2 regions of the Rossellomorea sp. NPDC077527 genome follow, and region 2 is predicted to be linked to the other one. Evidence: a T-box and tRNA genes for the amino acid it is inferred to sense, from the RefSeq annotation. Region 2 holds a T-box; the other holds one or more tRNA genes.

Region 1 (3,435 bases), on a different contig from region 2:
TTTTCACGGACGAGTATTCTCCACCTCCGGTTTCTGCAACTCTCTTCAATTGTTCATCGGCTTCTGTGTCCACATCAAATCCGATGATATTGATTTTGACATTGGTATTGTCCTCTTTCACTTTTTGAGCTGCCGCAACCGGATTGCCATCGCAAGTTTCGATCCCATCGCTCACAACGTAGATGAAGTTCTCCGTATTTTCGTCACTTTGGGAAGACAGTTGTTCGTTGGCTAATTCAATACTTGATGCCAGCGGGGTCCATCCCTTTGGATCAAATTTATTCAGTGAATCTGAAAAGGCGGACCCGTCATATGGTTGAAGAGGGTAGAATGATTCGACGGCTTTACAGGACATCTCTTTGTCTGCATCGCTTCCGGTCCCCTTGTGTCCGAACGCGATGAGGGAAACATTCACGGAATCCGGAAGTTCCTCTGCAAGACGAGCCAGGCTTTCCTTGGCAAGGGACATCTTGCTTTCACCGTCCACCTTGGCCTTCATGCTCCCGCTCGAATCAATCAAAAAGGCAACATTGACCTTCTTGTCTTGTTTCTGAGTGATTTCATCCATCTCGATATCCTGCAGGAGCCGGCCATCGGGCAATTTCAGTTCATCGTAGACGACCTCATAATTTTCAAGTTCAGAGGCAATGTCCCGGTATCCTGTTTGAAGGCTGGAGAGGATGGAGTGTGCCCACTCTTTTTCATTCCACTGTTCGGTTTCTTTCGAGTCGACACTATCTATATAGTGGTCGATGGCGCTACCTGTAGCTGCTTTATACTCTTTGGGATTTTTGGACCAACTTTGTTTCTTTATGTATTTTTGATAGAGTTCACCAGGGTCTGCGCTGATCCACTCTTCAGGGGTGATGCTTGATATATCCACTTCTTTAGAGACTGTAGTGGTTTCTTCCGGATGATTGGCTTCTTTGTCCTTTGAAGAGGCATGTTCTGAATCTTCCTGACATCCCGTTAATAGAATGAAAAGGGATGTACATAGTAAAAATGGTTTAAGGCTTTTCATTTCATGCTCCTTTTTCGTTTGTATTTTTATCCATAAATTTACTTTTGTTTACTACCCGTTGGTTCGTGCCCATAAACCAATCATTTGTTTAAGTGACCGTTGGTGAACGTCCTGTTTTTCGTACCCAATAAAAAAAGCGTCCTTATAAATAATAAGGACGCCTTTTTACGGTATGGAGCATAGCGGGATCGAACCGCTGACCTTTTGGCTGCCAGCCAAACGCTCTCCCAGCTGAGCTAATGCCCCGTGAATCGGTCAAGATTTATTATAAGGAAAATTCATGCTATTCGTCAATGTTTTTTTGAAATATTATTTGTTTTCGTTAGAAATTCTTTCACCTAACCAAGTCGGATTCTTCCCTGAAGGGTAAAAGGTGAGGCAATGATAGATTTCGTCCGCTCCTGTCACGGACTGACAAATAAACTAGAGTGACAAACATACATTTTACTAGATTTAGGTGATAAACCAGTCCATCTGTTTAAGGGTGAATATACATATAGGGAATAGGACATGCAGAGGAAACTGTGTATGTCATCTTTTTAGAAAGGAGGATAAATATGTCTTTCACGATCGGAATGACGATTTTTGTATTCGTGATGACGATGGTAGTGATTTTTTTGAGGCCGGGCGGGATGAATGAGGCGTGGCCAGCCTCAATAGGTGCGTTGATCATCTTTTTTATGGGGACGGTATCCCTTACTGACGTTGCAGATATCATTGATAAGATAGGGGGGGCATCCATTACCATCATGGCAACCATTGTCATGGCGGTCATATTAGAAAGCTTCGGGTTCTTTCATTGGGTAGCTGCCAGGATGGTGATATTGTCTAAACACTCAGGTTATCGCTTATATTGGTACATTCAATTGCTTTGTTTCACCATGACTCTCTTATTCAATAACGATGGAAGTATCCTTATTACAACCCCTATCTTGATATTGCTCCTGAAAAACCTTCGATTAAAACCACATGAAATGCTCCCGTATCTATTGAGTGGAGCACTCATTGCCACCGCATCCAGTGCACCAATTGGAGTAAGTAATATCGTGAACTTGATTGCACTTGAGATTGTTCACATGTCCCTCTATATGCATACCGCCATGATGTTTGTACCCGCAACATTGGGGTTGGTGTTCATGTCAGTGCTGATGTTCATAGTAGTGAAGAATAAACTACCGAGAACATTGCCGCAAACCACCTATGATGTGGAAGAACGTTTTTTCACAAAGAATTTCCACCCGCTGAAAGGGACGATTTCAGTGGAAACAAAGAAAAAACGAACAGCATTCATGTTGAAAGTGCTCCTGTTTGTCTTCATCATGCGCGTTCTCCTTTTCGTCGCTTCCTTCCTTGCCATTCCAATAGAATTGGTAGCCGTACTGGGATCCATCGCATTACTGTTATGGAGATGGTACCATTTAGGCACGAACCCATTGGATATTTTGAAAAAAACACCCTGGCATATACTGATATTTGCTTTTTCCATGTATGTCATCATATATGGATTGCATAATGCGGGTCTGACGGAGATGCTGGTTTCGTTTTGTGAGCCGATTGTCAACCAGGGACTGATGCAGGCAAGCTTTATGATGGGGGGATTAGTTTCCATTCTTTCGAATCTATTTAATAATCATCCCGCTCTTATGGTTGGAACGATTACGTTGACGGAAATGGGGTTGGACCCCGTAACCCTCAAGACTATTTATCTGGCCAATGTCATCGGAAGTGACATCGGTTCCTTGCTTTTACCGATTGGAACCCTGGCCTCGCTGATATGGATGCATATATTGAGACAGCATAACATCAAAGTAAAATGGAAGGATTACCTCAGCGTTTCCTTAATCGTCATCCCTGCAGCAACGGTCGTATCATTATTCTTCTTATTTTATTGGGTACAGATGGTATTTGCATAATAATAAAAGCGGTAAACAATGTATTGTTCACCGCTTTTCATGTTGCATCTTCATTCTGCATTCTTACACTTTCATTTATTCAACTGCTTTAAATCCTCCACCAATGTCAAAGCTTCTTCATCGGCAATCACGGTCACATTCGGATGGCGGTTTAAGATAGAAGCAGGAAAGTCCTCTGAGACTTCACCTTCCATTAATTTCTTCAATGCCTCTTGCTTAGCCTGACCCGAGATGAGGAGGAGGATTTCTTTACTTTTCAAGATCGTTGCAATCCCCATCGTAATGGCATGTGTCGGGACTTCATCAGTGGAATCGAAGTAACGGGCGTTGGCTTCACGAGTGGATTGAGCAAGTTCGACAATATGAGTCTCTGAATCAAAAGAGGTACCCGGCTCATTAAACCCGATATGACCATTACTCCCAATTCCCAGTACTTGAAGATCGATTCCGCCACAGGATTCAATCATGTGATCATACGCTTTGCATTCCCCGACAAGATCG
Region 2 (3,435 bases):
TAAAATGAAAAAAATGACGCAATCATGATTGATTTTGACGCAAATAATAAAATAATGACGCAATCACTGCCTGTTTTAACGCAATAAATTCCAGAACGACGAACTGGCCATCCCTTTAGCCTTATTAGAGGGGAGGATCCATCTCTTTTACCATATGATTCACCCTTTTTAAGTGAAATCCATCTATAAAATCAATTCATTCAGGGTAACTAAACCCCATGAATAAAACTACCTCATAATTCCGAACAATATATAAGAAGGGACGGAGGTGATCACGATAGAAAAGCATACCTATGTAAAATGGTTATACAGGCTTTCGATAGCCCTCATTCTTGCACTATTTCTTTATATTCTTTTTTTATTAAAGCCTGTTTGGCATCCCGTATTAGAGGTCTTATTTTTCTCCCTGCTCCCTTTCGTCATAGGCGGGTTCATTGCGTACCTTCTTCATCCGGTCGTGGAGAAGCTGCATGAAGCCGGTATTCATAGGGGGATCGCGATCTTGCTCATCTATCTCCTCTTCTTTGGGGGAATAGGATATGCTGTCTATAAAGGGACCCCTGCTGTCATCCATCAACTGAGAGATTTATCGGAGAATGCCCCCATTTTCACTAAACAGTATCAGGGGTGGCTTCATGTGATTCAAAGTGAGACCTCGACATGGCCGGACGGAATCCAATCGCAGCTGGAAGAGAGAATCGACGGGCTTGAAGCATGGGTGACGGGACTGGTGGCTTTGGTACTCGCGACACTCATGAAGTTCATGAACAGCATGCTTATCGTTGCCATCATCCCCTTCGTATCTTTTTATTTATTGAAAGACATTACAAAGGTAAAAGCCTTTCTGTGGAAGCTCACTCCAAAGAAATGGAGGCAAAGTGCCATTTCATTTTCCAGAGATGTGGATGAATCTTTAGGTGGTTATATTCGAGGGCAACTACTCGTTTGTTTGATCATTGGGAGCATTTCAGCCGTCACGTTGTGGTTGATCGGGATGAAATATCCTCTGATCCTTGGTTTGATCATTGGGGTCACAAATGTGATACCGTATTTTGGTCCTATCATTGGGGCAGTTCCTGCAGCCCTTGTCGCCAGTACCATTTCGGTTAATATGGTGATCTACGTTGTCATTCTGGTCGTGATCCTTCAGTTTCTGGAGGGGAATATCTTATCGCCACTCATCGTCGGGAAGAGTCTTCATATGCACCCCCTCTTCATCATGGGGGCACTGATCATCGGCGGCGAAGTGGGTGGGGTGATCGGAATGATCGTGGCAGTGCCCTTTCTTGCCGTCATAAAGGTGGCAATTTTACACGGACGCACCCATTTTCTTTATATGAAAAACGAAGAAGAGCTGAAAAATGGGAATGATCATTGACAAATACAATGAATATTTCTATAATCCAACATATACAAGTATTCGCATAACATGAAATCCATGAAGGACCCAGTACGTTATAGTCCATCTGACAGAGAGAAATCCCCTTTGGCTGCAAGGGATTTCAGATGAAGGATAACCGAATGCTAATCCTGAGTGCAGGTAAAGCCTGCCGTCCAGCCGCGTTAAGGTGTATTGAGGGATGAATGAACGAATGTTTATTCATAACCAGGGTGGTACCGCGAGAAACAGCTCTCGTCCCTGTTTTAGGGATGAGGGCTTTTTTGTATTCTTTTTTACCCATACATATAAAGGAGGAAGCTTGATATGAACAAGTTAACAGGCGCAGAAATTCGTCAGAAGTTTTTAGATTTCTTTCAGGAAAAAGGGCATGGTGTTGAACCGAGTGCATCATTGGTTCCACATGAAGATCCGTCTCTATTATGGATCAATAGTGGGGTAGCGACATTAAAGAAATACTTTGATGGACGTGTGATCCCTCAAAATCCAAGAATCGTGAATGCGCAGAAATCGATCCGTACCAATGACATCGAGAACGTAGGGAAAACGGCTCGTCATCATACGTTCTTCGAAATGCTCGGGAATTTCTCGATCGGCGACTATTTTAAAGTAGAAGCAATCGAATGGGCATGGGAGTTCCTGACGGATGAAAAATGGGTTGGTTTTGATCCTGAAAAGCTTTCCGTTACAATTCACCCTGAAGATCATGAAGCATTTGATATCTGGAACAAAAAAGTAGGTGTACCTGCTGAACGGATCATCCGAATCGAAGGGAACTTCTGGGATATCGGGGAAGGTCCAAGTGGTCCGAATACAGAAATCTTCTATGATCGTGGACCTGAATACGGTGACAACCCCGAAGATCCTGAATTATATCCTGGTGGGGAAAACGACCGTTATCTTGAGGTATGGAATCTTGTGTTCTCACAGTTTAACCATAACCCTGATGGAACGTATACTCCGCTTCCTAAGAAGAACATCGATACAGGTATGGGTCTAGAGCGTATGGCATGTGTAGTTCAGGAAGTGGCTACGAACTTTGATACAGATTTATTTATGCCGATCATCGAGGCAACGGAAGAAATTTCAGGGAAGTCTTATGGCAAAGACAATGACACCGATGTAGCGTTCAAAGTCATTGCCGACCATATCAGAACGGTTTCATTTGCTATCGGTGACGGTGCCCTTCCATCCAATGAAGGCCGCGGGTATGTATTACGCAGACTGCTTCGACGTGCGGTCCGTTTTGCTAAACAAATCGAAATCAACCGCCCGTTCATGTATGAATTGGTTCCGGTTGTTTCTGAGATCATGGTGGATTTCTATCCGGAAGTGAAGCAAAAAGCTGAATTCATCCAAAAAGTTGTGAAAAATGAAGAAGACCGCTTCCACGAAACGCTGAATGAAGGTTTATCCATTCTTTCATCCATCATTAAAGCTCAAAAATCAGCAGGAAGCAAGGTTATCCCTGGTGAAGATGTTTTCCGTCTTTATGATACGTATGGATTCCCTGTTGAATTAACGGAAGAATACGCTGAAGAAGAAGGTTTGACGGTTGACCACGAAGGCTTTGAAAGAGAGATGGAAGGTCAGCGTGAAAGAGCGAGAGCTGCTCGTCAGGATGTAGGAAGCATGCAGGTGCAGGGTGGAATCCTGAGTGATATTACGGTGGAAAGCCGGTTTGTGGGGTATGACACACTTGAGAGCAAATCGACAGTCCTTGAATTATTGGTGGATAATGAGCGCCAGCCAAAAGTCGATAAAGGTCAGGAATGTCAGTTCATCCTTGATGAGACTCCATTCTACGCTGAAAGCGGCGGACAAATCGGAGATAAAGGGTATATTGAAGCTGAAGGCGTGAAAGTTTCTGTAACGAATGTGAAGAAAGCCCCTAATGGACAAAATCTTCATACGGCAGTCGTAGAAGAGGGGACACTCCAGCAAGGTGCGGAGGTATTGACCAAGGTTTCCCGAGAATCGAGAAGCAAGGTCGAGAAAAACCACACAGCTACTCACATCCTTCATCAAGCACTGAA

Evidence for each region. A T-box is a leader RNA that pairs with one kind of tRNA and senses whether it is charged. The one in region 2 lies ahead of alaS (alanine--tRNA ligase), so its partner is inferred to be a tRNA-Ala.
Region 1: it encodes a tRNA-Ala, which carries the amino acid that the T-box ahead of alaS (alanine--tRNA ligase) is inferred to sense. The anticodon was not compared.

What each region holds. Positions count from the first base shown of each region.
Region 1 covers NZ_JBITVL010000013.1:18,174-21,608, forward strand. The annotation lists gene ACIGG7_RS22995 (vWA domain-containing protein) at 1-1,021, opposite strand, end outside; tRNA gene ACIGG7_RS23000 (tRNA-Ala) at 1,195-1,267, opposite strand; gene ACIGG7_RS23005 (arsenic transporter) at 1,579-2,934, shown strand; gene nagB (glucosamine-6-phosphate deaminase) at 3,006-3,435, opposite strand, start outside.
Region 2 covers NZ_JBITVL010000002.1:307,239-310,673, reverse strand. The annotation lists gene ACIGG7_RS06805 (AI-2E family transporter) at 278-1,378, shown strand; T-box leader at 1,430-1,644, shown strand; gene alaS (alanine--tRNA ligase) at 1,706-3,435, shown strand, end outside.